3 regions of the Arthrobacter sp. NyZ413 genome follow, and region 1 is predicted to be linked to each of the others. Evidence: riboswitches for the same ligand, from Rfam matches in the RefSeq annotation. Region 1 holds a riboswitch; each other region holds the start of a gene.

Region 1 (10,111 bases):
GAACGGTCCGCGCGGACATCCAGTGGGAAGCCGATCTTCAGCAGCTTCTCGCGCTCTTGCCAATCCACGGTGGTGGAAATGCCGAGGGACTCGGAACCGGCCTCAAGCGAGATGCGCTGCGTGATGGTGGACGATCCCACCGTCCGTTCAACCACGACGACGGCGTCCCACCCGGCGCTCTCAAGCGTCACCGAACGAGCCTCGACTACCGAGACGACATTCCTGCGGTAGAACGCGTCAATGTCCCAGGCATCCCATTCGTTGGGAGTGTCCCGATGCAATTCAAGGTGGTTGCCGAACTGCCCGGGGGCAATCGCTTCGCGCCCGCTGGCATGGTCCAAGAGGGACGTCAGGAGTCCATTCGCATCTATCACGGCACGGATGATGCCGTTGTCCAGGACGTAACCACCGGCGCGTTCCGTGACAGCCACGGGGTTGTCCGCGCGGACGGGCTCGGCGATTGCCAAGGCCGGCACCCCGCTGCGCTCCTGCGGTGCCGCGTTGAGCAGGAAGGCAGTCTCCCCTTCGCCGAGTAGTGCCGACGCGGCCCCGGCGATGATGGCTTCCAAGTCGCGGGCTATCGCCGCGTAATTCCGTTCGGCATCCTGGTGGACCCACGCAATGGCGCTGCCCGGCAGGATGTCATGGAATTGCTGCAACAGCACGAGGCGCCACAGGCGCTTCAGCTCCTCCACGGGGTAGGTGAAGGAACCGCCCGAGCGCACTGACGCCGTCGAGCACCAAAGTTCGGCCTCCCGCAACAGGTGCTCCGAGCGGCGGTTGCCTTGCTTCGTGTTGGCTTGGCTCGTGTATGTTCCCCGGTGCAGTTCGAGGTACATCTCCCCAACCCACACTGGAAGATCGGGATATTCCGCTTCGGCCTGCGTGAAGAACTCTTTCGCGGTTCCCATGCGCACTTTCGGCGAGCCTTCGAGGTTGGCCGTGCGGCGCGCCGCGGCGACCATTTCGCGCGTAGGTCCGCCACCGCCGTCGCCATAGCCGAACGGCACAAGCGAAACGGTTCCCCGGCCATGCTCACGGTAGTTCCGCTGGGCGTGGGCGAGCTCGCGGCCGTGGAGCTCAGCGTTGTAGGTGTCCACGGGCGGGAAATGGGTGAAGAGCCGCGTGCCGTCAATGCCTTCCCAATTGAACGTGTGGTGCGGCATCCGGTTGACCTGGTTCCAGGAGATCTTCTGGGTAAGGAACCAGCGGGAGCCTGCGGCCTTGACGATCTGCGGAAGGGCGCCGGAGTATCCGAAGGAATCGGGGAGCCAGGCTTCCTGGCATTCGATCCCGAATTCCTCAAGGAAGAAGCTCTTGCCTTCCACGAATTGGCGGACCATGGCTTCGCCGCCTGGCATGTTCGTGTCCGATTCCACCCACATGCCGCCCACCGGCATGAACTGGCCGGCCTTTGCTTTCTCGCGGATCCGCACGAACAGTTCCGGATAGAACTCCTTCATCCACGCCAACTGCTGGGCCGAGGAACAGGAAAACACGAAATCCGGGTTCTCATCCATCAGTGACACCACGTTGGAGAAGGTCCGCGCGCACTTGCGGATGGTCTCGCGCACCGGCCACAACCAGGCAGAGTCGATGTGCGCGTGGCCCGTCGCGACCAGTTCGTGCGCCGACGCGTAGGCTGGACGGCCCAGGACTTCTGCAAGGGCTTCCCGGCCGGCCGCGGCAGTGCCCGCGACGTCGTCCGGGTCCATGATGTCCAGCATGCGTTCGAAAGCGCGGAGGATTTCGTGCCGCCGGGGAAGGTCGAACGGCAACTCGTGCATGAGCCCGCTGAGGGTCCAGACGTCCTGGTAGAGCTCCCAGACAACCTCGTTGAGTTCCGCGATGGCGATGAGGCCCAGGCGGTACCTGGGCTCGTCCCCGGAGGTCGCCTTGTCACCCAGGGGTGTTGCCGCGAACGTCCACCCCTGGGCAACGTCGGGATTGGCTGCCGCTTCGACATAGAAGTCCACGGAAAGGCCACCGCCGAGCAGCTTCAGGGGAACATGGCGGTTACGTGGAGAGATGGCTTTGATGATGGTGCCGTCCGCCCGCCACGCGATGCCCTCGCATTGGAATCCCGGAACGTCGTTGCTGAAACCGAGGTCGACGACGATTTCCACGGCTGTTCCTTCGGCAGCGCCCCAGCCTTCCGGAACCTCTCCGCGGAGGCGCAACCACTTGGTGCCCCACGCCTTACCCCATGCGGCGCCATGCTCCTGGGGTTCAAAGACCTGGTGGAGTGCGTCCGAGACGGGAACCGGCTCCCCGGGCGCATCCCAGCTGCTCAGTTCCAACGGCACGGCGCGGCCGTAGATGGCAGGGGCGATTCGCTCGCGGACGAAACGTTCGAGCCGCTTCTCGGTAATCAGGCGGTCGTCGTGCAATTCAAGTCCCCTTTGGCGCCGGGCTGGGTAGGGAGGCTTCCTTTACCGTCGCGGGCAGCCTAGCGAAGCGAGGTTACCGGCCGGTGGAAACAACGGTTCCAATCGATGGATAAAATCTACGTTGTTCCCGGTCAATAGCCAAGTGATCGACGACTATCCAAACAGGCATTAGAGCGTCGCCGGGACGCCCACCCTGTCACTGCCGGCGTACACGTTCAAACTGGTGCCCCGGCTGAATCCGACCAAGGTGAGGCCCGTGTCCTGGGCAAGTTCCACCGCGAGGCTCGACGGCGCACTGACTGCTGCGAGCACCGGAATTCCGGCGAGCGCGGCCTTTTGCACCAACTCGAAGGACGCCCTGCCCGAAACCTGCAAGACCGTCCCGCGGAGGGGCAGCAACCCTTCGCGCAGCGCCCAGCCCACTACTTTGTCCACGGCGTTGTGCCGTCCCACGTCCTCGCGCAGGCACAAAAGTTCGGGTTCGCCGTCGTCGTGCATCCGGAAGAGTCCCGCAGCGTGCACGCCGCCGGTCTTGTCGAAGACGGCCTGCGCTTCGCGAAGCCGGTCCGGAAGCGAAGCGAGGACCTCTACCGGGATAGCCAGAGGGTCATCCGCCGCGTTGAAGTGGGATGATTTGCGCACCGCCTCGATGGAGTCCGTGCCGCAAATCCCGCAGGAGCTGGACGTGTAGACGTTGCGTCCGATCTCGGGAAGGACGACGTCGGGCCGTAATTGCGCTTCAACCACGTTGAAGGTCTGGACGCCGTTTTCGTCTTCTCCCGCGCAGAAACGCAGCGAGATGAGCTGTTCGGCGTCCCAGATAACGCCCTCCGAGACGAGGAAACCCGCCACGAGGTCGAAATCGTCGCCCGGGGTGCGCATGGTCACAGAGAAGGACAGGTGGCCGAGGCGCACCTCAAGGGGTTCTTCGACTGCGAGGAAATCCTCGCGGAAACGCACCGGATGCTCGAGTGCCTGGGGAGAGCCGTCCAGGACGAAGCGATGAATTTTGCGGCGCTGCGTCACGCGTCCCATTTCAGGTACCTGCCTTCCCGCGGCTGCGGAACGCTTGGGGAGAAGCATGCGTGTTCATTCCACTATCATTGCAAGGCCTGAGCCCCGATTCCAGCCGTGTCCATCCAAGGACGCTCAGCCGCTCAGGGCACTCCAGTCGACGGGCCCGGAAGGAGCCTTGCGCGCCGTCCTTGTGGACGGCTTCTTTGCCTTGTCTTCCTTGGGCTGCGGCAGCGGCGGTCCCCAGGGTAGCGGGAAGGCCGGAACCAGTTCGCCCATCTGCACCCCGTGGGGCGGCACCACCATGACGCCGTCGGCGCTGGCCAGTCCGCGCATCATGCCGGAACCGGCATGCTGGGCGGGCGAGGCCAGGCCGTACACGAACCGGAATGGAAGCAACCGCGTGCGTCGAGGGTCGGCGTCGAGCGTGGCACCGCAAGGCACCTCGCCGACCTCGCCGAGTTTTCCGTGCCCGAGTGCGGCAAGCAGCGGCGCCCCGACCGTGAAAAGGACCATCATGGCGGCGAGCGGATTGCCCGGAAGGCCCAGGACAAATCGGCCGTCAGGCAGTTCGGCCAGGACCGCCGGGTGTCCCGGACGCATCGCGATGCCGTCGATCAGCAGCCGGCCTCCCAGTTCAGCCACCGCGCGCCGGAAGTGGTCCGTTCCGGATTTACCAGTACCGCCCGTGGTGATAACGACGTCGGCGGGTGGCGTTTCGGCTGTCGGCTCGCCTTCGTCAAGGCCCGCGAGCCATTCCTCGTAGGAGTCCCCCACCTTGACCTGTCCGCCGCGGATCCCGCCAAGGAGTTCGACGACGGCGCCCAGTTGGGGCCCGTAGGTGTCGCGCACGCGGCCGGGGGCCGGGACGCCCGAGGTCACCACTTCGGATCCGGTCAAAAGGAGCTTGACGACCGGCTTGCCGAGGACTTCGAGCTCGTCCCGTCCGGCCAACGCTGCCAAGGCAAGGTGGGCCGGGTTCAAGACGACACCGGCCTTGATCAGCAGCTCGCCCTCCTCCGCTTCCTCCCCCGCTTTACGGATGTGTTGGCCATTGCGCGGATCCCCAGGCTTCGCGGTTCCGCCGAGCGCGAGCACCGGCAGGCCGTCGTCGTCCGTGGACATGATGCCGCTCTCGCTGCGGAGCACGGCCTTCGCCCCGGGCGGCACCAGGCCCCCGGTGACGATCGGGCTGGCTTGGTGCGGCGCCAAGCGATGGCCCGGCTCAACAAGGATCCACGGCCCGCTCCCGTTGACGGCCCAACCGTCCATGGCCGAGGAGGCGTAGTGCGGCAAATCCTGCAGGGCGTGGACATCGGACGCGAGGATCCTGCCGAGGGAGTCCTTCAGCGCGACCGGGCCGGACGGAATGGGCGTGGCGCAGTCAAAGGCGAGTTGCCGGGCTTCCGCCCACAAATGGTCGGCGTGGTGGCCGTGCCCATGATCTTCGTTGTCGCTATCCGGCCGGGGTTGATCCGCGCCTTGCCGGGGGCCTTCCGTCATCCGGCGTCGGTTTCCTCATGGGTATAGTCCTTGGCGAGCGTGCGTGCCAGTCCCAACGCGGCGTCCACGGACGCGGTTTGGGTTGCCTGGCCCGAACCCGCGGCAAGGCCGGCGGCCAAGCCGGCAATGAAGGTAGTCAACGGTGCTGCCGGACGGACCACCGAATGGGCGGCTACCCCGGCCAGGGACAGGATCTCGTTGATGTCGAGTTCAACGTTCTCAAGCTCGAATGCTTGCAGCAGGCTACGGCACCATTCCTCAAGCGTTTCTTCCTGGGTCTTCACGATCCGCCTCCACAGTCCCTGTCCAGCAGTTTCACGGCAGGTCGCCGTTCACTCCGAGCGCCGCCGCATCGTCCCAGGTGTCCACGTCATCCGTGGAGCCCTCCGGGACCGGTATCGCCAGCAGATCAAGACTAGCAAGCAGGCGGAAGACCGACGCGTTGGCGAGTCCGCCTTGCCCGGCCGCGGCGCGCACTTCCCGCTGCAGGGCGGACAAGCGGTAGATTCCGAGCAAAGGCTGCTTCCGGCCGTCAGGCGAAACAGCCATGGCCCCTTCGATGCCGGCATATTCGGTATTGGCATTTTCAGCCTTGGCATTCCGCGCCAGTTCCGCCAGCAGGACCGGAACGGCATTGACGGCATGGGGCATATCGCAAGCCAGCACGAGGATCCACGGGGCGCCGCGTCCTGCGTTCGTATCCAAGGCGAGCAACCCCGCTTCGATCGCGGCAGCGGGACCGGCGAACGGCGGATCCTCCCGGGCGGTCAGCGTTCCCGACGGCAGGGTGCCGGGATCAGGCCCGACGACGGCGACCCTCCCGGCCCCGCGCGCAGCAGAAAGGGCGCGCCCAAGGAGTGTGTCGCCGTCGTACCTTAACTCGGCTTTGGGCACGCCACATAGACGGGAGGACTTACCGCCCGCCAAAATCACCGCATCGAAGTCCACCCGCCCAGATTACCCGGGAGGCAGCCTCAATTCCGGATCAGGCCGCCGATTCGGGCAAGAGGAAGGGATCCCATGCAGGCGCAGGTTTCTCAAGCTCTTTGATTTGCCAGATTGTCCCGGTGGGTGGCGCGGGAGTGAACCTCAGCTTCCAGCCCATCTCGGCCGGTGTGTGGTCACTCTTGGCGTTGTTGCACCGCAGGCACGCCGCCACGAGGTTTTCCCAGGAATCCGCGCCGCCCCTGGATTTGGGGTGGACGTGGTCAATAGTGTGGGCTGCTTTCCCGCAATAGGCGCAACGGTGTCCGTCGCGGCGCAGCACGCCGCGGCGAGTGACCGCCGTGATCCGGTTGTACCTTGGGCGGATGTAGCGATTGAGAAGAATCACGGAGGGTCGTCCGAGAATCTCCTGTGGCCCGACGACAGGCTCGTCGCCTTCGGCCACTACGCTCGCTTTTCCCGTAAGCACAAGGACCAGCGCCCGGCGGAAGGTTACTACCGCCAGCGGTTCATATCCAGCATTCAGAACGAGTGTGCGCATGCACGTACCTCTTCACGGCCGCACCCGTCAGGGGCGCGAGGGCCGGCTGCCCTCTGCATGTACGGGCTGTGGATCGACATGACAAGAGTAAGCATTCAATTGCCAAATCAACGAATCCACAGGCCGGTTCCGGAAGACTGTAGGGCAATGTTCACGTGCCGGACATGCGGCGGGCACGGGGAGGGGAACCCGTGACGGCGCGATTAAAGACAATGTCCCCGCTGCCGAAAGGCAGCGGGGACATTGTAAAAAACTGATTAGCCGCCGACGCGGATGAAGACCGGGCCCGAACCAACGTTGACGCTGTACAGGGCGGTGGTGCCACCGTTCCAGCCACCGTGGACAGCCATGCCGTTACCGACGTAGACAGCGATGTGGGCCATGCCCATGCCGCCGTTCTGGTAGTAGACGAGGTCGCCCGGCTGAGCTTCAGCGGCGCTGACCGTGCGGCCAAGGGAAAGGTAGTCTGCCGGCCAGCCGTGGAAGTGGATACCGACGGCAGCGAGTGCGTTGGTGGCCAGGGCGGTGCAGTCCTGGGCAACGCCGAGCTGTGCGTAGGCAGCGGCGGCAATTGCTGCGCCCTGGCCGCTGGCAAGCTTCGCGGCAGGGGAAGGAGTGGAAACTGCCAGGGTTGCCGTGACGCCGCCGGTGGTGGCGGCCGGAGCGTCGGTCTGCGTCGCGGGAGTTGCTTCCTGGACGGCTACCGGAGCCTGGGCGACAGGAGCGGCTTCGGTGGAAACAACCGGGCGCTCGTACTTGATGGCAACCGAGGAGTCGGCCGCGATGCTGGCTTGGGCGACGGACTGGACTTCCAGCGTGGAGGTCGCAGTGGATTCGCGGGGGACGTTGGTTTCGGCAGCGTTTGCTGCGATACCGCTGGTAAGGACCAGTCCGGACGCAGCCGCGATAACGGCTGCCTGACGGCCTACGCCACCGGCGTTGCTGCCGACCGTCTTTGCGATAACGGCAAGCGAGTTGGTCTTAGTGACCGCGGCACGGTGGCGCGCAAGAGTAGAGCGTGAAGACACGTGAAAGGCCTCTCCCTATGCCCGCGAGGTAAGCTGTCGGATTCGGATGGGAGTCATCCGGCCGCACGCTCTTCCTTCCGGAATCGCGCACGACTTAACCCCAAGGCCATCCGTGAAGATGACCAAAAGTGGGTCCCCCGCCTCTGCCAGACGATGTTTTGCGAACGGAGACCCGGGCAGTGGCAGAGCTAGGCAATCCACCCGGGTGCATCAACTCTCTAAAAGTTGATGCGAGTTAGACGGTACAGGAGTTTGGAGCGAAAGTCACATTCAGGTCACGGAGCGTGACAATCATGCGATAGACGACCATCGGATTGGCTAGAGCCAGCCCATTGGGTCAACGACATCGCCGTTGACCATCACTTCAAAATGCAGGTGGCAACCGGTGGAGGCGCCTGTGGTTCCGCTCAAGGCGACGACGTCTCCGCGGCTGACCGCCTGGCCCACCTTGACGTTGAACGCCGACAAATGGTTGTACGTCGTTTCCAGACCGTTACCGTGATCCACCACAACGCGGTTTCCTCCGCCATAAGGGTGCCAGCCGGCGAACGTTACCTTCCCGGCCGCAGCGGCGTGCACGGGGGTCCCGCACTGGGCCACGAAGTCCTGGCCACGGTGGAATTCCCCCACGGCACCCGTAATGGGATTCACGCGGTAGCCGAACGGCGACGACGCGACCAAGGTGTCCAAAGGGGCACCCAGGGTGCCCTTTGAAGAAGAAGCCTGGATTGAGCCGACCGATTGCGCGCTCAAGAGCTGCTTGAGCCGGCTGTCCGGGTCCGCCGTCGTCGAAACCGCGGCCCGGCTGAAGTCGATGGTGGCGCTGGCGGACGCTGGAATCTCGGGCTGCGTCCCAACGGCGGACGAGGCCTGGCCCGATTCTGACGTAGCAGTCAGGGCACCGGTGCCCGGCATCGTGACGGTCAGGACGAGGCCCGTGACCGCGAGGGCCACGCCAGCCTTTTGGCCCACTCCGCTGGCTGCGGCAAACTCGGCCATTTGACGCAAGGGGCCCTTGCGTCGGCGCACTTCGCGCTGCGAATCCCGAGGGCGGCCTTGCGGCGGAACGTGCGCGGTTCGCAGCTCAGCAGTAGGCACGGACGCGCGTCTGCGGCCCCTGGTGGTCTGCGTGCTCAAGATTTTCCTCTCTAACAAGCCTGCGAAGTTAGCTGTCGGATTCGGGTCAGAGAGTTCGAAGACCCGGTCCGCGTAGAGGAGCACCGAACGCGGGCAGCCCGGTCAAGGGTCCCGTGATTTGCTCTCCGCTGCGGACTTCACCCCAAGGCTGCATTTCGGCAACCGCTGATGGTTCCCCCGCTTCTGCCAGTGAATGGACTAATCCAGCTGATCCGCTGGCAGAACTAGGCTCCGGATCAGGTAACGCTTTGGTATCGGCGCTAGTGGTTAACTATAGGGGATTAACCCCTGTAGTAATAATTTCGTTATCTTTCCGGAAGCGGTCCGGCGAGCGCTCTGGCGAGTAGCCCGGCGAAGGTCCTGCAGGCGCGCTAAGCCACCGTGACAAAGACGTGCGAAGCTACCTCCGGCGGCAGTTCGAGGGCGCCGTCGATGTTGGGAACGCGGACCGAAATGTATTCGCCGACGCGCTCCAGGGAAACCCTGGCCCCGGGCCGGATTCCGCCCTCGTCCAGCTGGACCAGCAACTCCGGTTCCACCTGGATGGGCTCGGCCAGGCGGCTGACCGTAACGCGGTTGTCCGGAGAGTAGTCGTCCATGGCGTCCAGGAGGTTGACAACGCCATCGGCGAAGGCGTTGGTGGCTGATCCGCCCAAGGCCTCAAGCCCGGGGATCGGGTTACCGTAGGGAGATTCGGTGGGGTGGTCCAGGAGTTCGTAAAGGCGCCTTTCCACACGCTCGCTCATGACGTGCTCCCAGCGGCAGGCTTCGTCGTGGACGTAGGCCCAGTCCAGACCGATGACGTCGGCCAGTAGCCGCTCGGCGAGGCGGTGCTTGCGCATGACCTCGGTGGCGCGCTTGCGGCCGAACTCGGTCAACTCAAGGTGGCGGTCATTGGAAACGATCACCAAGCCGTCGCGCTCCATGCGTCCGATGGTCTGGGAAACGGTGGGACCCGAGTGCCGGAGGCGCTCGGCGATGCGTGCGCGAAGAGCCACGATGTTCTCTTCCTCAAGCTCCAAAATGGTCCGAAGATACATCTCAGTGGTATCGATCAGATCCGTCATCCAGCTCAGCTCCTCGAGCGCAGTATCTAGCGTGCTTTCCACCGTGCCGCAGCCGGCCGGGCAAAGGATCGACCGGTCGCCCCAAGTACCGGCGCCAGCTCCAAGCTTAGCTTATTTGGAATTACTCCGGATAATCCCCAGGCCGGGTGGAGGCATCCACGTGGCGGACTATGACACCTTCGGTTCTCCACCCGCATCCGGCGTCAGGCAGAATTGGGAAGTCAAAGGGGCATCGTTGCCACCTGCCACGACCCATCTAGGCCGCTACTTCACCATTGGAGCATCCCGTGAGCGACAACAGCATCACCATCCCCGCCGATCTGCTGCCCAAGGACGGCCGTTTCGGCGCCGGGCCCTCCAAGGTCCGCCCCGAACAGATCGAGGCCTTGTCCGCCGCCTCGGCAAAGATCCTCGGCACCTCGCACCGCCAGGCGCCGGTCAAGAACCTGGTGGGATCCGTCCGCGAAGGCTTGAGCCAGTTCTTCC
Region 2 (10,111 bases), 400 kb from region 1:
TTCCAGCTGCTGCGGCCGTGTCCTCGTCGATGCCCATGTAGAGCACGAATCCGCGCGCAACGGTGTCGTTGGCTACCGGGCGGATGGCGCGGTCCGCGGGAGGGAGGACGGGGGTGGGTGCCGTCATCGGTGACGCCTCGGCGGGCGCGACGGCCCGGAGCTGTCCGTAGGAGTTCGGGTTGTAGCCCTGGGGCACGTATCCGGGAGCCTGGCCGGCGCCTTGGGGGGCGGGCTGGGCGTAGGCCGGACGGTTGCCGAAGCCGGGGCGGAGGCCCGCGTTCGACGCCGCTTTATTGGCGTTACGGACGGAGATGTGGACGTATCCTGATGCAACTGACATGGATTGCTTACCTCAAGGTGAATGGCCGTCATCGCGGCTTCGAATGCTGGTGGTGTCCCCGCAATGAGTTGGGGAGGGGCGCCCGACGCTGGGCAGGGGGCGAATGCCTGAAACTTCTTGGGGTCCTAAGTTAGGCATGCATTCGACAACAGCTCATCGCAAAACCAGCGGGTACGCTGGGCTCGATCGCTGCGGCTGCAGATGCTGTTGAGTTCTTGTTCACATTTGAAGTGTGCAACGTAATAAAGGGAACTTGCAAGTAACAAAGGACCCATCCGTCCACATCTTGAGACAAGTCGGACTATTGTGCCGCAAATCACAATTCAAGGATGTCCAAATGTGACCCATTCTCGTTCGTCACAATGGCCGATTTTTTGGTCTTATTCGAAGATAGCTCGATCGAACGGCCCTATTTTGAATCTCAAGTCACGTCATGCGCTTGCCCTTGAATCTCGGGATATGAAACAACTCTTGTCCAATCGAAAATCGGCCTCCCGTGGAATTTTTTGACTGGATCGTCTGGTAGAAGCCCCTTCTCAGGCTTAAATGGCCGTACCTTCCTGGCCCTCTTTGCCGTTGGAAAGCGCTTGCGGGAGGGGTTGGCAGCGTCTTTCGAGGTCAAAGAGGGTCAGGAAGGACGTAGAGACGGCATCAATTGCTGGTGCCGGAACCCGGGGTGCTCGAACTGCCTGAACCGCTCGAGGAAGTGGCGGAAACGATCTGGATGGACTGGGCGGTGTACGTGTTGGAGTCCTTCGTCGCGGTGACGCGGACATTCGAGCCGGACTTCACGTCGGAGAGGGACAGGGTGCTGCTGCTGCCCGATCCGCTCGCCCGTTGGCGCATTCCCTCAGCCACCACCACGTCCGAGCCCAGCACGTAGGTGCGGGTGAAGCCGTCGTCGCTCTTGACGGTCATGGAAGTCGCAGAGATGTCGGTAACCGTCCCGATCTGCCCGGCCATGGTGACGTAATTGCCGTTCTGGGCTTCCACGTACTCGGAATGGATGGCCGCGTTGAGTCCACCCATTCCGACGCCGAGGCCACCCGGGCCCATATTCGCGCCGCCGCCTGCTCCGCCGAAGCCACCCTGGCCAGCCTGGCCGTTCGGCCCGGCTTGGCCGCCTGGGCCGGCTCCCGTCGCGGTGCCGTTGTCCGACGTCGTGCTGTTTCCGGCTGCGTAGGCACCCGCGCCGGCCGCGGCAGCGACAACGACGGCGACGCCTCCTACCAGCAGCCCTTTCTTCACCGTCCAGTTCTTGAAGAACGAAGCGCGGTCCGGCGAGCCGGCAGAGTATGGCTGCGGAGCGCCCCAGCCGGCCGCGGGTTGACTGGGCTGGCCGGGCTGGCCGGGCTGCGGAGAACCCCAAGAGGTGGCTTGTCCCTGTTGCGGAGCACCCCAGCCAGCCGCGGGTTGACTGGGCTGGCCGGGCTGGCCGGGCTGGCCGGGCTGCGGAGAACCCCAAGAGGTGGCGTGTCCCTGTTGCGGAGCACCCCACCCGGAGGATTGGGCGACAGGAGGCTCGCCGGCGACAGGTGGTGCGGAATCGTCCAGCGGCCGGATCACAGGTTGCGGCGGCTGGCTTCCGGACCCGTATTCAGGTGTTGAGGGGTTGTTGCGCTCTTCCATGGTTCTCTCCATCGGATTAAAGGCTGCTGTTTGTTCTTGTCCCCAACAGCGTCTGTCCCTTTGCTGTGCGCTGGCTGTGTCGAAGAGCAGGCCCGCCTGTGACCTCAATCCCCGAGTTTGTGTACACCTCGCACCCCTTAAGGCGGCTTTTAAGGGGGCCGAGGTGTACACAAACTCGATGGAAGCGGGGGTGCGTGGGTCACTCAGGTGGCTAGGCTGGGAGTCACAGCATGCTCACAGCATCGGCAAAGCACCGGCAAACCGGCAGATTGGAGAGTTGTCCCATGGCATCCTCGCACTCCATGACCAACAACCTTCCCCAGCTCAGCCACCCGGACGGCTCCCCCATCCGTGCCCTCGTGGTTGACGACGAACCCAGCCTCTCCGAGCTCATGAGCATGGGCCTGCGGATGGCCGGTTGGTCGGTCGCCACAGCTGCGGATGGCCCTGCCGCCGTCAAGCTGGCCAAGGATTTCCGCCCGGACGTGCTGGTGCTGGACGTCATGCTTCCAGGGTTCGACGGCGTTGAGCTGCTGGGCAGGATCCGCGCCTTCGCGCCTGAGGTGCCCGCGTTGTTCCTCACCGCGAAGGACGACGTACAGGACCGAATCGTGGGCCTCGCGGCCGGCGGCGACGACTACGTCACCAAGCCGTTCAGCATGGAGGAGGTCCTGCTGCGGCTGCACAGGCTGGTCCAGCGTTCGGGCGTCGCGGCGATGGACACGGCCGAACTGGTGGTGGGAGACCTCACCCTCAACGTCGACACGCGCGAAGTCACCCGCGCGGGCGAAGACATCCAACTCACGGCCACCCAGTTCGAACTCCTGCGCTACCTCATGGAGAACCCCAAGCGCGTGGTCAGCAAGGCCCAGATCCTGGACCGCGTGTGGGACTACGATTTCGGCGGCCAGGCCAACATCGTGGAGCTCTACATTTCCTACCTGCGCAAGAAGATCGAAGCCAACCACCCGCCCATGATCCACACGGTGCGCGGGGCCGGCTACGTCATCAAGCCCGCCGAATAGCCGGGCCGAAGCATGTCCGCACTCTCTGGGATCCCGCGCCAGACCGAACACAGCTGGCTCAATCCTTCGACCTGGCACCTGCGCACCCGACTCATCCTGGTGTCCATGGCCCTCCTGGTAGCTATCTGCAGCGCGGTGGGCATCGTCAGCTACGCCTCCATGGACGTGTTCCTCACCCGGCAGCTCGACGAGCAATTGGCCCAGGCGTCCCATGGCCGGCCACCCATTGGCGATCCGTCCGGAAGGCCGGACCCGTTGGATGCCCGCGGCCAAAGCATCGGAACGCTGAACGCCCGGATCCTTGGCGGTCAGGTGAGCAGTGCGGGTTTCCTTTCTTCGGACGCCACGCGCAGCGCCCTGTCTCCGAGCGATGCGGCGATCCTCCTGGCGCTCCCGGCTAATGGGCGGCCCGTGGATCGGACCTTGTCCAACGGCGGCTACCGGCTGGTCGCCACCCCGACGCCGTATGGCGATGTGAGCATCACGGGCCTGCCGCTCGCGGCGAAGGAAAGCACCGAAGCCTCCCTCGTGTGGACCATGGTCATCGTGTCCCTGGCCGGGCTCATGCTGATCGGGCTTGCCGGAACCGTGCTGATCCGGCGCACCATGCGTCCCCTTGAGCAGCTTTCCGACGTCGCCACGAAGGTATCGAAACTACCCCTCGACGCCGGTGAGGTGGCCCTCGCGGTCCGCGTTCCGGCGTCGGCGGCCCACCCGGGCACCGAAGTGGGCAGCGTTGGCCACGCGTTGAACCTCATGCTGGACAACGTCTCGAACGCTTTGGAGGCGCGCCAGCAAAGCGAGACGAAGGTGCGCCAATTCGTGGCCGACGCTTCGCACGAACTTCGCACGCCCCTCACGGCCATTCGCGGGTACACCGAGTTGCTGCGGATGACCGAGACCTTTACCGAAGACGGGCGCAAATCCCTGGGCCGCGTCCAAAGCCAGTCCGAACGCATGACCACCCTGGTGGAGGACCTCCTGCTGCTGGCCAGGCTGGATGAAGGTAAGGCACCCGAATTCACCGAGGTGGACCTGACCCAGCTGGTAATAGAAACCGTCAGTGACGAGAAAGTGATGGCGCCGGAGCACGTGTGGCAACTGAAGCTGCCCGACGAACCCATCACGGTCCGCGGCGACACCACGCAATTGCACCAGGTCCTGGCCAACCTGCTTTCCAACGCCCGCAAGCATACGGAGTCCGGGACCACGGTTGTCACGGGTGTGATGCGCTCGGCCGATGGCAGCGCGGTGGTCACTGTCACCGATAACGGACCCGGCATCCCGCCCGAATTCGTCAGCAGGATCTTCTCGCGCTTCGCCCGCGCCGACGCCGCGCGTTCGGGTTCCGAGGGCACGTCCGGCCTTGGGCTGTCCATTGTGGAATCGATCGTCCAAGCCCACGGGGGTACCGTGGAAGTGGTCTCGCGGCCCGGCCGGACCGAGTTCGCGGTGCGCCTTCCGGCGCTGAGGCCCGCCATGGCCTGAAAGGCCATCGAAAAAGTACGACTGCGGTGCGCGTCGCGCGCAACTCGACGCACCGGCGTCGTGATCTCTTGTTACCTAAATGTGACTTAAGCGGAAACCTCCTGTACCGTCGAATAGGTGCGCCGGTTACATACGGCCACCGCCGGGCAGGCGCCGAGCTCTGCCCCTCTCCGGCGCTCCAACACTGCAGGCAGAGACGGGGGACCCAGGTCTCCGGGCAAGCGCTCTTGTTGAGCCGGCCCTAGGGGTGAAGCCGCAACGCCACGATTCTCGATGGCAACGGCCGGATGACCTCATCCGAATCCGACAGCTAACTCCGCAGGCGTCGAGAGGCAATCAACCATGTCTGATTCCAGGAATCAGTCGCGCTCTGTTGCGCGCCACCGCGGCGAATATGCCCGGAATAACAAGTCACGTTCCACCCTGAAGCGAGCTGCCGCCAACCTCGGTCCGGGCCAGCGCATGGCGGTCGTCGCCAGCGTTGTCGCGGTATTCCTCGGCGCCGGCGCCGCCAGCCAAGCCGGGGCATTCGGCGGCCAGGACATGAGCCGCACGGCCGAATCGCAAACGGCCACGGCAACAGCCAGCCCAAGCGCCACCGCGAGCGCCAAGCCGAGCCCTTCCGCGTCGCCGAGCAAGGCTCCCACCCCGTCGAAGTCCGCTGCTCCAGTTGCCGCGCCTGCGCCTGCCGCACCCGCGCCCGCCGCACCGGCAGCACCTGCCCCGGCAGCTCCCGCTGCACCTGCCGCCCCCGTTGTCCCGGTTGCCGTCGACGATCCCGCGGGTGCCCAGGCTTACGCCGCAAGCATCCTGCCCTCCTACGGTTGGGGCCCGGGCGAAATGTCGGCCTTGATCACCCTGTGGAACAAGGAATCGGACTGGCGCACCACGGCCGTCAACTCTTCGAGCGGCGCTTACGGCATTGGGCAGTCTTTGCCCGGCGACAAGATGGCTTCGGAGGGCGCCGATTGGCAGACCAACTACCAGACCCAGATCCGCTGGGGCCTGAACTACATCAAGGAACGGTACGGTTCGCCGTCCGCGGCGTGGGCATTCCACCTCGTCAACAACTGGTACTGAAACCGCTTTGCGTTGAGGTCCGTCCCTCCCGGGATGGACCTCAACGTGGTTAACGGGTATCCCCCGACTTCCACAGGTGCGTCACAGGTTCCGCCTAAAGCCTTCAAATTCGGACGCGCGAACCTTGATACATGACGCTCATCGAACCCACCACAGGAACCCATAAGGACCCCGCGGTGGTGCCGCCGGGCCTTCCCGACAACCGGACCATGACCAGTGTGCGGCGCGGCCCGGTAGACATCCGCAGTGCCGTACCCGTCCTCGATGTCACCATCCCGGTATTCAACGAGGAACGCGACCTCGAAGAATGCGTGCGCAGGCTCCACGGCCATTTGCGCGATTCCTTCCCGCATGGCTTCCGCATCACGGTGGCGGACAACGCCAGCACGGACAACACCCTGAAGATCGCCGAGCGCGTGGCCAGGGAATTGCCGGAGCTCGTGGTTGTCCACTTGGCGGAAAAGGGGCGAGGCAATGCCTTGCGCAAGGTGTGGCTCGCTTCGCCGTCGCCCGTCCTGGCCTACATGGACGTGGATCTTTCCACCGACCTCGCAGCTCTCGCGCCGCTCCTGGCGCCCCTGATTTCCGGCCACTCGGACCTCGCGATCGGCACGCGGCTGACGCGTAACTCGCGGGTTGTCCGCGGGCCGAAGCGCGAATTCATCTCGCGCAGCTACAACCTGATGCTGCACTCCTTCATGGGTGCCCGCTTCAGCGACGCGCAGTGCGGCTTCAAGGCGATCCGCGCCGATGTGGCCCAGCGGATCCTCCCGCACACCATGGACAACTCGTGGTTCTTCGACACCGAACTCCTGGTCCTCGCCGAACGGTGCGGGCTGCGCGTCCACGAAGTGCCGGTTGACTGGATCGACGATCCCAACTCGAGCGTCGACGTCGTGCGGACCGCCTTGGCGGACATCCGCGGCATGGTCCGGCTCACCCGGGACCTCGTGTCCGGGAGGATCCCGGTTCCGGAGCTCCGGGCGGCCCTCGCGCGCGGTCCGCTCCCGGCGTCGTCCCGCACCGCGGAACAAACTCCGCGGAGCAGCCTCTTCGGGCAATTGGTCCGCTTCGGCGCCATCGGTGCCGCCTCCACCCTCGCGTACGTCCTCATCTTCGTGCTCTTCCGCACTTTCCTTGACCCGCAGTTTGCCAACTTCCTGGCCCTGCTCATCACGGCGATCGCCAACACCGGTGCAAACCGGCGCTTCACGTTCGGCATCCAGGGCGGCAATCCGGTCCGCCACCACTTCGAGGGCCTGATCGTCTTCGGCATCGGCCTTGCGCTCACCTCCGGGGCACTCGCCTGGGTGCACAGTACGACGACGCCGGAACGCTGGGGCGAACTCCTCGCCGTCGTGGGGGCGAACCTCGTGGCGACCGCGGTACGGTTCCTCTTGTTCCGTTTGTGGGTCTTCCGGCTCCCGGCGAACGTCCCAGCGCAAGCGGGCAGCCCAGCGCAACCGGCCAGCCCAGCGCAACCGGCCAGCCCAGCGCAACCGAACGCAAACCAGCCCGCGATTACTGAAGAATCCACCACAGAAGCCAGCACGCTCACAGAAACGGCAGCATCATGACTTCCACGATCACTCCCGCAGGCACGGGTGCCGACGCAACCGGCCACGGCGTCGACACTGATGCCGCCCACGGCCGACGCTCCACGGGTTCCTCGAACCCCGGCGCTGGAAGTTCCCGCTGGACACGGATCGCGTTCGGCAAGCAACCCCGCTGGGTTCGCCCGTCGGCTGCCGGCCTCCTCGTAGCCACGGCCTTCCTGTACCTCTGGAACCTCGCTGCGACGGGGTATGGAAACTCCTTCTATGCCGCGGCCATCCAGGCTGGCACGAAGAGCTGGACGGCGCTCCTGTTCGGTTCGCTCGACGCCGGCAACGCCATCACCGTGGACAAGCCGCCCGCCGCTTTCTGGATTCCGGGCCTCGTGGGCCGGATCTTCGGCTTCTCGTCATTGAGCATGCTCATTCCCGAGGCACTCATGGGCGTGGCCGCCGTCGGGCTCCTTTACCTGACGATCAAGCGCGTGTCCGGATCGGCCGCGGGCCTGCTGGCCGGCGGCGCCTTGGCGCTGACTCCCGTTGCCGCCCTCATGTTCCGCTTCAACAACCCCGATGCGATGCTCACCCTGTGCTTGGTGCTCGCGGCGTACTTCACAACCCGTGCCATCGAGCGCGCGGGTTGGAAGTGGCTTGTTGCAGCCGGGGCGATTGTTGGTCTCGCGTTCCTGAGCAAGATGCTGCAGGGCTTCCTGATTGTGCCGGGCCTGGGCCTCGCCTACCTTTGGGCCGCGCCCACTACGCTGCGCCGGAGGTTGCTCCACTTGCTCGGAGCGCTGGGCGGCATCGTCGTCGTGGCAGGCAGCTACGTCGCGCTCTTCCAATTGACGCCGGCATCCGCACGGCCCTACATGGCGGGTTCCACCACCAACAGCTTCCTTGAACTCACGTTCGGCTACAACGGCTTGTCCCGCATCACGGGATCGGGCGAAGGCATGCCCGGTGGTGGCCGTGCAGGTGCCCCGGCGGGCGGTACGCTCGGCGACTTCAGCGGCGCCGGCTTTGCGGGAGGTGGCTTCGGCGGCGGCGGTGGCGGCTTCGGCGGCGGCAACTCGGGATTCGGCGGAAGCGCCGGACTCACCCGCATGTTCGGCACCAGCTTCGGTGGCGAAGTCTCGTGGCTGCTTCCTGCCGCACTGATCCTCCTCGTGGCCGGCTTGTGGTTCACACGCCGGGAACTGCGCACCTCGCGGACCCGGGCATCGCTCCTCCTGTGGGGCGGCTGGCTCCTGGTCACGGCCGGGATCTTCAGCTTCATGAGCGGAATAGTGCACCCCTACTACTCAGTAGCGCTCGCTCCGGCCATCGCGGCCCTGGTTGGCATGGGCGCCGTCGAGTTGTGGCGCGGCCGGTCATATTGGCCCGCCAGGATCGTCCTGGCCGTGGTGGTGCTCGGCAGTTCGCTCTGGTCGGCTGTGCTCCTTGGCCGCGACGCCTCGTGGCTTCCTTGGCTGCGCATCGTCGTCGTTGTCCTTGGGGTCATCGCCGCCGCGGCGATCTTGCTCCGGCTCGATTCCCTGCGCCCGGCAGGCCGCTTGCGTCCCGCGGCTGCCGCGGCAGTCGTCGTCGTATCCCTCCTGGCAGGGGGCCTCGGCACCGCGGCGTGGACGCTCGCGACGGCGGCTACCGCGCACTCCGGTTCCATCCCGACGTCGGGCCCCTCCGGTGCCGGCATGGGTGGTTTCGGTAACCGGGCCGGCGCTTTCGGCGGACGCGACTTCGGTTCCGACCGCGCAGACACGTCCGGAACGGCGACGCAGAACCAAGGCGGCCCCGGTGGCGGTTTCGGCGGCCCGGGCGAGGAAGGCGCCACCGACTCGGCACTGAATTCGCTGCTGCAATCCACCACCACGAAATGGTCGGCGATTGTCTCCGGCGCAACCCAGGCGGCCAGCCTCGAGCTCGCCACGAACACCAACGTCATCGCCCTGGGCGGCTGGAACGGCGGCGATCCCTACCCGACGCTCGCGGAATTCCAGGACATGGTTTCGAAGGGCCAGATCGGCTACTTCATCGAAGGCGGCGGAATGGGCGGCGGCATGGGCGGACGCGGCGGCAACTCCGAGGTAGCTTCCTGGGTCCAGGCCAACTTCCAAGCGCAGACAGTGGGGAACTCCACGGTCTACAAACTGACGAAGTAGCCCGCCATGTCCAGCTATTACTACTCCACGGACCTCGGGTCCAGGCAGGAACGGCACGCTCCGCCGTCGAACGCGGAGCGGCCGGAAGCGCCGAAGCCGGCCTGGGCAATCAGGACCTTCCCGCAGGCCCTGCGGCACAGCATTGAGCTGGCCCTGGTGCTCCTCGCCACGGCTGTCCTGTACTTGTGGAACCTCGGAGCGTCCGGCTGGGCCAACGCGTTCTATTCCGCCGCGGCCCAGGCCGGTTCGCAGAACTGGACCGCTTGGTTCTTCGGATCGTCCGACGCCGCCAACTCCATCACGGTGGACAAGCCGCCCGCGTCCTTGTGGATCATGGGCCTTTCCGTGCGGCTCTTCGGGCTGAACGCCTGGAGCATCCTGGTTCCCGAAGCCCTGATGGGCGTTGCCACGGCTTGGTTGCTCTACCTCGCGGTTCGCCGCGCGGCGGCCCCGGCCACGGGGGATCCGAGGCTCGCGCACCGGGCCGGACTGCTCGCTGCCATCGTCATGGCGATCACCCCGGTGGCCACCCTGATGTTCCGGTTCAACAACCCGGACGCGTTGCTGGTGCTGCTCATGACGGCCGCCGGCTACGCCACACTCCGCTCCATCCAGCAGGAGCGCTTGCGCTGGCTCCTGCTGGCCGGCGTGTTCCTGGGGTTCGGCTTCCTCACGAAGCAACTCCAAGTGCTCTTGGTGGTGCCGGGATTTGCCGCAGCGTACTTGTTGGCCGCGCCCGGTGGAATCGGCCGCCGGTTCCTTCGCCTGTTGGGGGCGGGCGCGGCCATGGTGGTTTCGGCTGGTTGGTGGCTCGCCGTGGTCGAGTTCGTTCCGGCG
Region 3 (10,111 bases), 1.2 Mb from region 1:
CAACCTGGGCGGCTACATGGCCGAGCGTGCTACGGACGTCCTCGACGTACGCGCCCGCATTGTCGCCGAACTCCGCGGAGTCCCCGCCCCGGGGATCCCGGCGTCGGACGCTCCATTCATCCTGGTTGCCGAAGACCTGGCTCCTGCCGACACCGCAACACTGGATCCCCTCCTCGTGAAGGCACTCGTCACCTCCGGCGGCGGACCGCAGTCCCACACAGCAATCATCGCGCGCTCGCTCGGCCTGCCCGCCGTCGTCGCGGCCCACGGCGTGGACGACATCCCGGACGGGACCGAAGTCTTTGTTGATGGCGCCGCCGGATCCCTCACCGTTGAGCCCACCGAAGAGCATCGCACTGCGGCACTCACATGGCTGGAGAACGCCGCTACCCTTGCGGTATTCGACGGAAACGGCACGACGGCGGACGGCCACTTGGTGCCCCTCCTCGCCAACGTGGGCGGGGCGAAGGACGCCGCCAAGGCCGCGGCGCTCGGCGCCCAGGGCGTTGGCCTGTTCCGCACGGAATTCTGTTTCCTGGAACGCGACACCGAGCCGACCGTGGAAGAACAAGCCGCCGCGTACAAGGGCGTGTTCGACGCTTTCCCGGGCAAGAAAGTGGTGCTCCGCACGCTCGACGCCGGCGCCGACAAGCCCCTGCCCTTCCTCACCGACGCCAGCGAACCGAACCCTGCCCTCGGCGTCCGCGGCTACCGCACCGACTTCACGACGCCCGGCGTCCTGGAGCGCCAACTCGAGGCAATCGCGGCCGCGAGCCGGGAATCCGAGGCTGACGTCTGGGTCATGGCACCCATGATTTCGACGGCGGCGGAGGCAGCGCGTTTCGCCTCCATGTGCGACGCCGCGGGAATCAAGACTCCGGGCGTGATGGTGGAAGTGCCATCGGCCGCGTTGACCTCGGCCGCGGTCCTGCGCCACGTTGGATTCGCTTCCCTGGGAACCAACGACCTCACCCAGTACGCAATGGCCGCCGACCGCCAGCTCGGACCCCTCGCCGAGCTCAACACTCCGTGGCAGCCTGCCGTGCTGCGTCTTGTGCAGCTGACCGTCGCGGGTTCACTCGAAGAAGGCAACGGTAAGCCCGTGGGTGTCTGTGGTGAGGCGGCCGCGGACCCGGCCCTCGCCGTCGTACTCGTTGGACTGGGCGTGACCACCCTCTCGATGACCGCCCGCTCGCTTGCCGCGGTGGGCACTGTCCTGAGGACGGTCACGCTGGAGCAGGCACAGGAACTGGCCCGTTTGGCGCTTTCTGCGCCCGATGCCCTCGATGCCAAGGCATGGGTGCGCGCCAAGCTGCCCGTCCTCGAAGAGCTCGGCCTCTAAGGTTGAACTGACTGCTGAGGTTCGCCGTCGATCAGTCGGCGGACTTTCCACGGGTTGGCATCCTGCAGCGGTGCCGGCCGGAGCTCCTCGGGGAAGTTCTGGTAGGCCACCGGGCGGAGGAACCGCCGCCGCGTTCTCGCGGATCGGCGCTGCGGCGGGCACCTTCATCCTCCCGATGTCCGTGGACAGGCTGGGCGTGGGAACCACCATGTTGATCGGCGCCGTGATCTCGCAGTACCTTGCACCCGAAACGAAGGGCCTCAGCCTGAGCGACACCTCGGCACCCTTGGCCAAGTCGGCCCAGAGGTAACCCTCCCCTCTCCGGAGTTTGTGTACAGATCACACCCCTTAAACCTCGTTTTGAGGGGTGTGATCTGTACACAAACTCGAGGGGGGTTGAGGTGGCTTTGAACGCCCCGTTCGCCAGTTGAAAGAGCATAGGATGGTTATCAACCACCAAGGCCGGCGCGCTTTGGGCCAACGCGAACCGGGAGCTTACATGGCAACGGAACCAAGGGCAGACACACTGAGCGAATCGGCGGCCGAAGAGTCCACCCACGATGAGGCCGCAGACCTGACCAACAAGTCCGTCATCAAGGCCACGGTCATACTGAGCGAACTCGGACGCCACAAACAAGGCATCACCGTCACCGAACTGGCACAGGCTGTGAAGATCACCCGGCCTACGGCGTTCCGCCTTCTCCTCAGCCTGGAGCAGACGGGCTTCGTGGACCGTGTGGACAACCGCTACATGCTTGGGTGGGAGATGGCCCGGCTGGGCCGGCTCGCCGATCCCTACGCCGGGGCGGTCGCCAGGATCCAGCCCGTGCTCGACGAATACGCCCGCAAACTCAACGAGACCGTGAGCTTCGCGATGGTCAGGGGCGATCTTGCCTACGACGTCATCGCGGAAGCCGCTGCCACCCGGTACCTGAACGTCTCGCTGTACGTCGGCGAGACGTACCCGATGCACGCGAGCGCCACGGGTAAACTCCTTCTTGCCCAATTGAGCGACAACAGGCTCGCCGAGGCACTGCCCGAGAAGCTGGAAAGGTACACGCCCAACACCATCACCAGCCGGAAAGCGCTCCTGCAGGAGTTGCAAAAGATCCGGGAACAGGGCTACGCCGTCATCGACAACGAACTTGAGGAAGGCCTCTTCGTCGTCGCTGTCCCGGTCCACGACCTCGCAGGTTCCGTGGTGGGCGTTTTCACGATCAACGGCCCTGTCCAGCGGCTGAAGTCGGATCAACTGCCGGATACCTTGGACCAACTGCAACAGGGTGCCCGCGATATCTCGAAAGCGCTGGGTTTCGTCTAAAGCCCGGGTTCGTCTAAAGCTAGGCTTCTGCCATGGCATTGATAGCTCCCCGGGTGACGCCCGGCCTGCCCGCAGACGACGCACGGAACCTGGCCCGCGCCCTCCAGGACAGCGACGACGTCACTGTCTTCGTCGACGGCACGGTCCATCGGCTGCCGAACGAGGCGAGGGACGCCGTCGTCGACCTCCTTTCGCGGCTGGGCCGCGGCGAAGCGGTGACGGTGAGCAGCGTGGAGGAAATGCTCACGACGTCGAGGGCCGCCGAGCTCGCCGGAATATCGCACACCTATCTGCGCAACATGACGGATCGCGGCGAAATCCCGGTGGAATACCGCGGAACGCACCGGCGCATCCGGCTCGCGGACGTCATGGCCTGGCTGGACAAACAAAAGCGTTCCCAGGAAGAGTCCGCGGCCTCGGTGAACCCGGACCAGGGACACGAAGGGTAGGTCAACGCAGCGGCAGGACCTCCCCAAGGTCATAATCGGCTGATACCTCCAACTGCGCGTAAGTGCAGCTTTCCGGCTCGCGGTCCGGGCGCCAGCGGCGGAACTGGGTGGTATGCCGGAATCGGTCGCCTTCCATGAAGTCGTACGCCACCTCGACCACGAGTTCCGGGCGGAGCGGCACGAAGGAAAAGTCCTTGCCGGCGCTCCACCGGCTGGGCCCGCCAGGCATCCGGGAGGCGGAGGAACCTGAACCTTGCCCCGCCCAATCTCCCCAAGGATGTTCGCCAAGCCCGGTCTGGTACGGCTCGAGTTCGGCCACCAGGCTTTGGCGTCGCGCCATGGGGAAGGAAGCCACAACGCCCACGTGCTGCAACCGTCCTCCGTCATCGTAGAGGCCCAGCAACATCGACCCGACCACCTTGGCCGTTTTGTGCCAGCGGAATCCCGCCACCACGCAGTCCGCCGTCCGCTCGTGCTTGGTCTTGAACATGACCCGCTTGTTCGGCTGGTAGGTTCCGTCGAGCGGTTTGGACAGCACGCCGTCGAGCCCTGCTCCTTCAAGGAGCGCGAACCACTCTTGGGCCCGGCTCAATTCCTGGACGGCGGGCGTGACGAAAACAGGCGCCTTCGCCCCCGCCAACGCGCCCTCGAGGGCGGCGCGCCGCTCGGCGAAGGGCCGGTCCATGAGGTTCTGGTCGTCCAGCGCGAGGATGTCGAAGGCAATGAATGACGCTGGCGTGTTTTTCGCGAGCAGCCGCACCCGGCTCTCGGCCGGATGGATCCGCTGCTGAAGCCCTTCGAAGTCAAGGCGGGTGCCCGAGATCAGGACGATCTCGCCGTCGACCACGCATTTGGGCGGAAGGTTCAGGCGCAGGGCGTCGATGAGCTCGGGGAAGTACCTTGTCATCGGGCGTTCGTTGCGGCTGCCAAGGATGATCTCGTCGCCATCCTTGAAAACGATTGTCCGGAAGCCATCCCATTTCGGCTCGAAGTGCCCTACGTCAGGGATCGAGGGAACAGGCTTGGCGAGCATGGGCGGGATCGGCGGCATCACTGGCAGCTCCATACGACCCTGTTCTACCCGCATGCCGGCATGGAAAGCTAGCCTTGCGCGGATTCCAGTAACCATCCCGTTACCTAAATGTGACTTTGCCTCCAGCCTCCTGTACGGTCGAAGGGCGCTCCATTCCCCAACTGGGGCGCTTCCGGGCTGACGCCGAGCTCTGCCGCAACCCGGAATCCGCCAGACCCGCGGCAGAGACGGGGGACCCACAGTCTCCGGGCCTACCCTCCATGGGCCCTCGGGGTGAAGCCGCCCAGCGGCCGGACGGCCTCGTCCGAACCCGACAGCTAACCTCGCAGGCGTAGAGAGGCAACCACCATGTCCCCAACCATGGATCAGCCGCGCCGCGCCCAAAATCCGGCCGGACCCACCAAGCCAAGCGGTCGCCGTCGGGCCGAACCGAGCGCACCTTCGGTTCCCGCTACTTCTTTCGAAAGTACGACGGCGGCACCCACCACGCGCGCGGCCGCCCGGGCCGCTGAGCGCAAGAGGGCCGCCGAAGCGGGCCAGGCGCCTGCCGCGTCCACCACGCCAGGACCCCCGACGGTGCCGCTCCCCGTGGCGGCGGCAGAGTCCACAACCGCTCCGGTCCGCAGCAGCATCGCCCCGGCGTCGTTCTCGGGCTCGTCGTTCAGCAAGGAACCGCACGCCGTCCTGAAGAAGGCAGCGAACTTCAAGGCCATGAGCCAGCGGATGGCGGTAGTGGCGGGCGCCGTCGGCCTCGTCCTGACGGCAAGTTCGATCGGTCACGCGCTTGAATTGCCGCTGTTCAATACGGATAGCCAGACCCAGGATTCCGGCGACACCGGAGACCAGAACTCGCCGGAGAACGCAGCCCCGTCCACGGGCGCGAGCACCACCCCCGGCACGACGACGACACCGACCGCGACGTCCAAGGCCACCAACGCGAGTCAATCCGCCGAGGCGAACCATCCCGCGCAAGGCTCATCTTCCAGCAGCGGTTCGGAGCGGGTAGCCACCCCGCCCATCCGTATCCAGGTGCCGGGCGTGACCCCGTCGGCACTTCCGCCGAGCCTCGCGCCGATCGTTCCCGCGGTGCCGGCACCCGCTGTTCCGGCCGTGCCGGCGCCCGCCGATCCCGCGCAACCGGTTGTTCCGAGCCCGACGCCATCCGACCCCGGCACGTCCGGGCCGCGGTATCCGAGGCCGACGCCGAGCCCCACGGATCCTTCAACCCCCACTCCGACGCCGAGCGATCCGGGTTCCCCCAACCCTCCCGGCCATTCGAAGCCGCGGCCCTCAGACCAGAGCAGCATCGCCTCGACTCCGGCACCCACTGACTCCACCGACGGCTTGGCGTCGATCTTGAGCGCCGCGTCGGGAGCGCTGCTATGAGGATGGGTTGGCATCGGCCACACTCGTCCGGTTGGCACGGCCGCGTCTGCAGGCACAGCCTCACCGCCACGTTCCGACGCCGGCCGGCCGAGTGGCGCTGCCAGCTCAGGCCGCGTTACTGACAGGCAGTATTCCTAGCCGAAGAGGACGGCGGCTTCGTCGTAGCGGTGCTGGGGGACGGTCTTGAGCTTGCCCAAAGCCGATTCGAAGGCAACATGCTCAATATCCGTGCCCTTGAGGGAAACCATATTGCCCCACCGGCCTTCGACCACCGAGTCGATGGCGGCCATGCCGAGGCGGGTGGCGAGGACCCGGTCGAAGGCCGAGGGGACGCCGCCGCGTTGGATGTGTCCCAGGATCGTGGCACGGGTTTCGATGCCGGTGCGGGCCTCGATCTCCGGAGCCAACTGGTCGGCGATGCCGCCGAGGCGCGGGCGGCCGAAGGTGTCCAGGCCGCGTTCGGAATGGGGCGCTTCCATGTGGTCCGGCACGAAGCCTTCGGCTACGACCACGAGGGGTGCGCGTCCGCGGTCGTGGGCTTCCTGGACCCATTTGGAGATTTGTTCGATGCTGACCTTTTGTTCCGGGATGAGGATCGCGTGGGCGCCGGAGGCCATGCCGGCGTGCAGGGCGATCCAGCCGACGTGGCGGCCCATGACTTCGGCGATCATGCAGCGGTGGTGCGATTCGCCCGTGGTGCGGAGCCGGTCGATGGCCTCGGTGGCGATCTGTACTGCGGTGTCGAACCCGAAGGTGTAGTCGGTGGCGTCGAGGTCGTTGTCCACGGTCTTGGGCACGCCGACGATCTTCAGTCCGGCGTCGGTGAGCCGCTTCGCCGCGGCGAGGGTCCCTTCGCCGCCGATCGCGATAATGGCGTCGATGCCGAGCCGTTCCATGTGGGCCTTGATGACGTCCGGGCCGCCGCCGTTTTCGAACGGGTTGGTGCGGGAGGTACCCAGGATGGTGCCGCCCTGCTTGGCGATGCCGCGGACCATGGTCCGCGGAATATCGACGACGTCACCCTGCACCACACCACGCCAGCCGTCACGGAATCCCACAAATTTCTGGCCGTGGACGGCGATGCCTTTGAGTACGGCACCGCGGATGACGGCGTTCAGTCCGGGGCAGTCGCCACCGCTGGTAAGGATTCCAATTTTCATGATCGGCTCTATCTGGTTCGAAGTTAACAAAACCAGGGCACAACGCCCGGGGCTGACAAACGGCGATTGCGCCCATTTGGACAGTTTACCGACGGGTGAAACCCTCCGCGCAGTCCTAAAGGGTAGTTAGAACCGTCAGAAAACAGTGTTACACCTACCCGTTTGTATCGAGATTATGGATGTCAACCGGAAAATACCCGTTCGGCCGATGTTGGCCGATGACCCATTATCGAAGAGGACAAATCGTGAACCCGACAGCAACCGCGACACTTGTCGCTGACAGCACCGCAACACTTGACTGGACCAGCGTGGACCAGCGTGCCGTTGACACGGTGCGTGTTTTGGCCGCTGACGCCGTGGAGAAGGTCGGCAACGGCCACCCGGGCACGGCGATGAGCCTCGCCCCGGCCGCCTACCTGTTGTTCCAGAAGCTGATGCGCCACGACCCGAAGAACCCGGACTGGATCGGCCGTGACCGGTTCATCCTCTCCCCGGGCCACAGCTCCCTGACCCTGTACATCCAGTTGTTCCTCTCCGGCTACGGCCTCGAAATGTCCGACCTGGAAGCCCTGCGTACCTGGGGTGCGCTGACTCCGGGCCACCCGGAATACAAGCACACCGCGGGTGTGGAAATCACCACCGGCCCGCTGGGCCAGGGCCTGGCTTCCTCGGTCGGCTTCGCGTACTCCCAGCGCCGCATGCGCGGCCTGTTCGACGCCGACGCCCCCGCCGGCACTTCCCCGTTCGACCACACGATCTGGGTCATCGCCTCCGACGGGGACCTGCAGGAAGGCGTGACCTCCGAAGCGTCCTCGCTGGCCGGCCACCAGGAACTGGGCAACCTCGTGGTGGTCTACGACGAGAACCACATCAGCATCGAGGACGACACCGACATCGCGTTCACCGAAGACGTCCTCAAGCGCTACGAATCCTACGGCTGGCACACCCAGCGCGTGGACTGGACCAAGACCGGCGAGTACGTCGAAGACGTCCAGGAACTCTACTCCGCGCTGCTGGCGGCCAAGGCCGAAACCTCCAAGCCCTCGATCATTTCGCTGCGCACCATCATCGGCTACCCGGCCCCGAAGAAGCAGAACACCGGCAAGATCCACGGCTCCGCCCTGGGCGCCGAGGAAGTCGCCGGCCTGAAGGAAGTCCTCGGCTTCGACCCCGCCAAGTCCTTCCAGATCGAGGACGAGGTCCTCGCCCACGCCCGTGCCGCTACCGAGCGCGGCGCGCAAGCCCGTGCCGCGTGGCAGGAAGGGTTCGAGGCCTGGCAGTCCGCCAACCCCGAGGCTGCTGCCTTGCTCGAACGTGTCGAGGCGAAGAAGCTTCCGTCCGGGATCGACGCCGCCCTGCCGACGTTCGAAGCCGGCAAGGATGTTTCCACCCGTGCCGCGTCCGGCAAGGTCCTGAACGCCCTCGGCCCGGTCCTGCCCGAACTCTGGGGCGGGTCCGCCGACCTCGCCGAGTCCAACAACACCACGATCGAAGGCTCCCCCTCGTTCATCCCGGCCTCACGCTCCACCGAAGCGTGGAAGGGCAACCCCTACGGACGGGTACTGCACTTCGGCATCCGTGAGCACGCCGCGGCCTCGATCGTGAACGGCATCAGCCTGCACGGACGCACCCGCGCGTTCTCCGGCACCTTCCTGATCTTCTCGGACTACCAGAAGCCCGCGATCCGCCTCTCGGCGCTCATGGGTGTCCCGTCGATCTACGTCTGGTCGCACGACTCGATCGGCCTGGGCGAAGACGGACCTACCCACCAGCCGGTCGAGCAGCTCTCCACCCTGCGTGCGATCCCCGGCCTGGACGTCGTCCGTCCGGCGGACGCGAACGAGGTCGGCGTTGCGTGGAAGACCATGCTGGAGAACCACGAGAACCCCGCAGGCATCGTCCTGACCCGCCAGAACGTTCCCGTCTTTGCACGTGGTACTGGTGCGGCCCAGGGTGACACCTTCGCTTCCACCGCCGGCGTGGCCAAGGGCGGATACGTCCTGGCCGAAGCATCCAGCAACGGCGCCACCGTCCCGGCGCAGGTGCTGCTGATCGCCACCGGTTCCGAGGTCCAGCTGGCCGTTTCGGCCCGCGAGGCCCTGCAGGCCGAAGGCATCCCCACCCGCGTCATCTCCATGCCGTGCGTGGAATGGTTCACCAAGCAGGACGCCGCCTACCGTGAGTCCGTGCTCCCGGCAGCCGTGAAGGCCCGTGTCTCGGTCGAAGCCGGCCTGGCCCTGGGCTGGAAGGAATTCGTCGGCGACGCCGGCCGCTCCATCAGCCTCGAGCACTACGGCGCCTCCGCGGACTACAAGCGGCTCTTCACCGAATTCGGCATCACCGCCGAAGCCGTCACCGCCGCCGCGAAGGACTCCCTCGCAGCAGCAAGCAACTAGGCACCACCACAGCCCAGAGGAAGTAGCAGAAGACATGACCAACGCAACACCCACCGCACAGCTTTCCGCCGCCGGCGTCTCCATCTGGCTCGATGACCTTTCCCGTGAGCGCCTCTCCAGCGGCAGCCTCCAAAGGCTCATCGACGAAAAGAACGTCGTCGGCGTGACCACCAACCCGTCGATCTTCCAGGCCGCGATCACCTCCAGCAACGACTACGACGCCGCGATCGCAGAGCAAGCCGCCAAGGGCGCGTCCGTCGAAGAAGCGATCTTCGAGATCACCACCACCGACGTCGCCGACGCGTGCGACCTCTTCGCTCCGATCGCTGCGGCGACCAACGGCGTCGACGGCCGCGTCTCCATCGAGGTGGACCCGCGCCTTGCCTGGGACACCGACGGCACCTTCGCCGAGGCGAAGCACCTCTACAAGAAGGTGGACAAGGACAACGTCCTCATCAAGATCCCTGCCACGCTCGAAGGCCTCGCGGCCATCACGTCGACCTTGGGCGAGGGCATCAGCGTCAACGTGACCCTGATCTTCTCCCTCGAGCGCTACCGCGCGGTGATCAACGCTTTCCAGTCAGGCTTGAAGCTGGCGAAGGAGAACGGCCACGACCTCTCCAAGATCCACTCCGTGGCCTCGTTCTTCGTCTCCCGCGTGGACACCGAGATTGACAAGCGCCTGGACGCGATCGGCACCGAGGAAGCCAAGGCCCTCAAGGGCAAGGCCGGCGTCGCCAACGCCCGCCTCGCCTACCAGGTCTACGAGGAGCTGTTCTCCACCGAGCGCTGGGCCGTGCTCGCCGAAGCCGGTGCCCGTCCGCAGCGTCCGCTGTGGGCCTCCACCGGCGTGAAGGACCCGGCGTACCCGGACACCCTCTACGTGACCGAGCTTGCCGCTGAAGGCGTCGTGAACACCATGCCGGAAAAGACCCTCGACGCCACCTTCGACCACGGCGTGGTCACCGGCGACACCATCGCAGGCACCTATGAGGAAGCCAAGAAGGTCCTGAGCGCCCTCGAA

Evidence for each region. Region 1 has a riboswitch for cyclic di-AMP ahead of ABCW42_RS04585 (M23 family metallopeptidase). Riboswitches for the same ligand answer to the same signal wherever they lie in the genome.
Region 2: it holds a riboswitch for cyclic di-AMP, as region 1 does, so the genes downstream of both, ABCW42_RS02700 (hypothetical protein) here and ABCW42_RS04585 (M23 family metallopeptidase) in region 1, are expected to answer to the same signal.
Region 3: it holds a riboswitch for cyclic di-AMP, as region 1 does, so the genes downstream of both, ABCW42_RS19325 (hypothetical protein) here and ABCW42_RS04585 (M23 family metallopeptidase) in region 1, are expected to answer to the same signal.

The regions. Positions count from the first base shown of each region.
Region 1 covers NZ_CP155434.1:940,646-950,756, reverse strand. The annotation lists gene ABCW42_RS04620 (alpha-mannosidase) at 1-2,390, opposite strand, end outside; gene fdhD (formate dehydrogenase accessory sulfurtransferase FdhD) at 2,559-3,425, opposite strand; gene ABCW42_RS04610 (molybdopterin-binding protein) at 3,540-4,907, opposite strand; gene ABCW42_RS04605 (DUF6457 domain-containing protein) at 4,904-5,191, opposite strand; gene mobA (molybdenum cofactor guanylyltransferase) at 5,223-5,855, opposite strand; gene ABCW42_RS04595 (HNH endonuclease) at 5,893-6,393, opposite strand; gene ABCW42_RS04590 (NlpC/P60 family protein) at 6,651-7,421, opposite strand; cyclic di-AMP (ydaO/yuaA leader) riboswitch at 7,426-7,594, opposite strand; gene ABCW42_RS04585 (M23 family metallopeptidase) at 7,740-8,558, opposite strand; cyclic di-AMP (ydaO/yuaA leader) riboswitch at 8,561-8,777, opposite strand; gene ABCW42_RS04580 (metal-dependent transcriptional regulator) at 8,930-9,625, opposite strand; gene serC (phosphoserine transaminase) at 9,913-10,111, shown strand, end outside.
Region 2 covers NZ_CP155434.1:544,576-554,686, reverse strand. The annotation lists gene ABCW42_RS02720 (winged helix-turn-helix domain-containing protein) at 1-340, opposite strand, end outside; gene ABCW42_RS02715 (hypothetical protein) at 992-1,969, opposite strand; gene ABCW42_RS02710 (response regulator transcription factor) at 2,254-2,994, shown strand; gene ABCW42_RS02705 (HAMP domain-containing sensor histidine kinase) at 3,007-4,482, shown strand; cyclic di-AMP (ydaO/yuaA leader) riboswitch at 4,647-4,821, shown strand; gene ABCW42_RS02700 (hypothetical protein) at 4,825-5,562, shown strand; gene ABCW42_RS02695 (glycosyltransferase) at 5,694-7,139, shown strand; gene ABCW42_RS02690 (glycosyltransferase family 39 protein) at 7,136-9,274, shown strand; gene ABCW42_RS02685 (ArnT family glycosyltransferase) at 9,281-10,111, shown strand, end outside.
Region 3 covers NZ_CP155434.1:4,136,682-4,146,792, forward strand. The annotation lists gene ptsP (phosphoenolpyruvate--protein phosphotransferase) at 1-1,342, shown strand, start outside; gene ABCW42_RS19305 (hypothetical protein) at 1,413-1,652, shown strand; gene ABCW42_RS19310 (IclR family transcriptional regulator) at 1,842-2,663, shown strand; gene ABCW42_RS19315 (helix-turn-helix domain-containing protein) at 2,696-3,112, shown strand; gene ABCW42_RS19320 (ATP-dependent DNA ligase) at 3,114-4,178, opposite strand; cyclic di-AMP (ydaO/yuaA leader) riboswitch at 4,344-4,489, shown strand; gene ABCW42_RS19325 (hypothetical protein) at 4,494-5,531, shown strand; gene ABCW42_RS19330 (6-phosphofructokinase) at 5,666-6,691, opposite strand; gene tkt (transketolase) at 6,937-9,087, shown strand; gene tal (transaldolase) at 9,122-10,111, shown strand, end outside.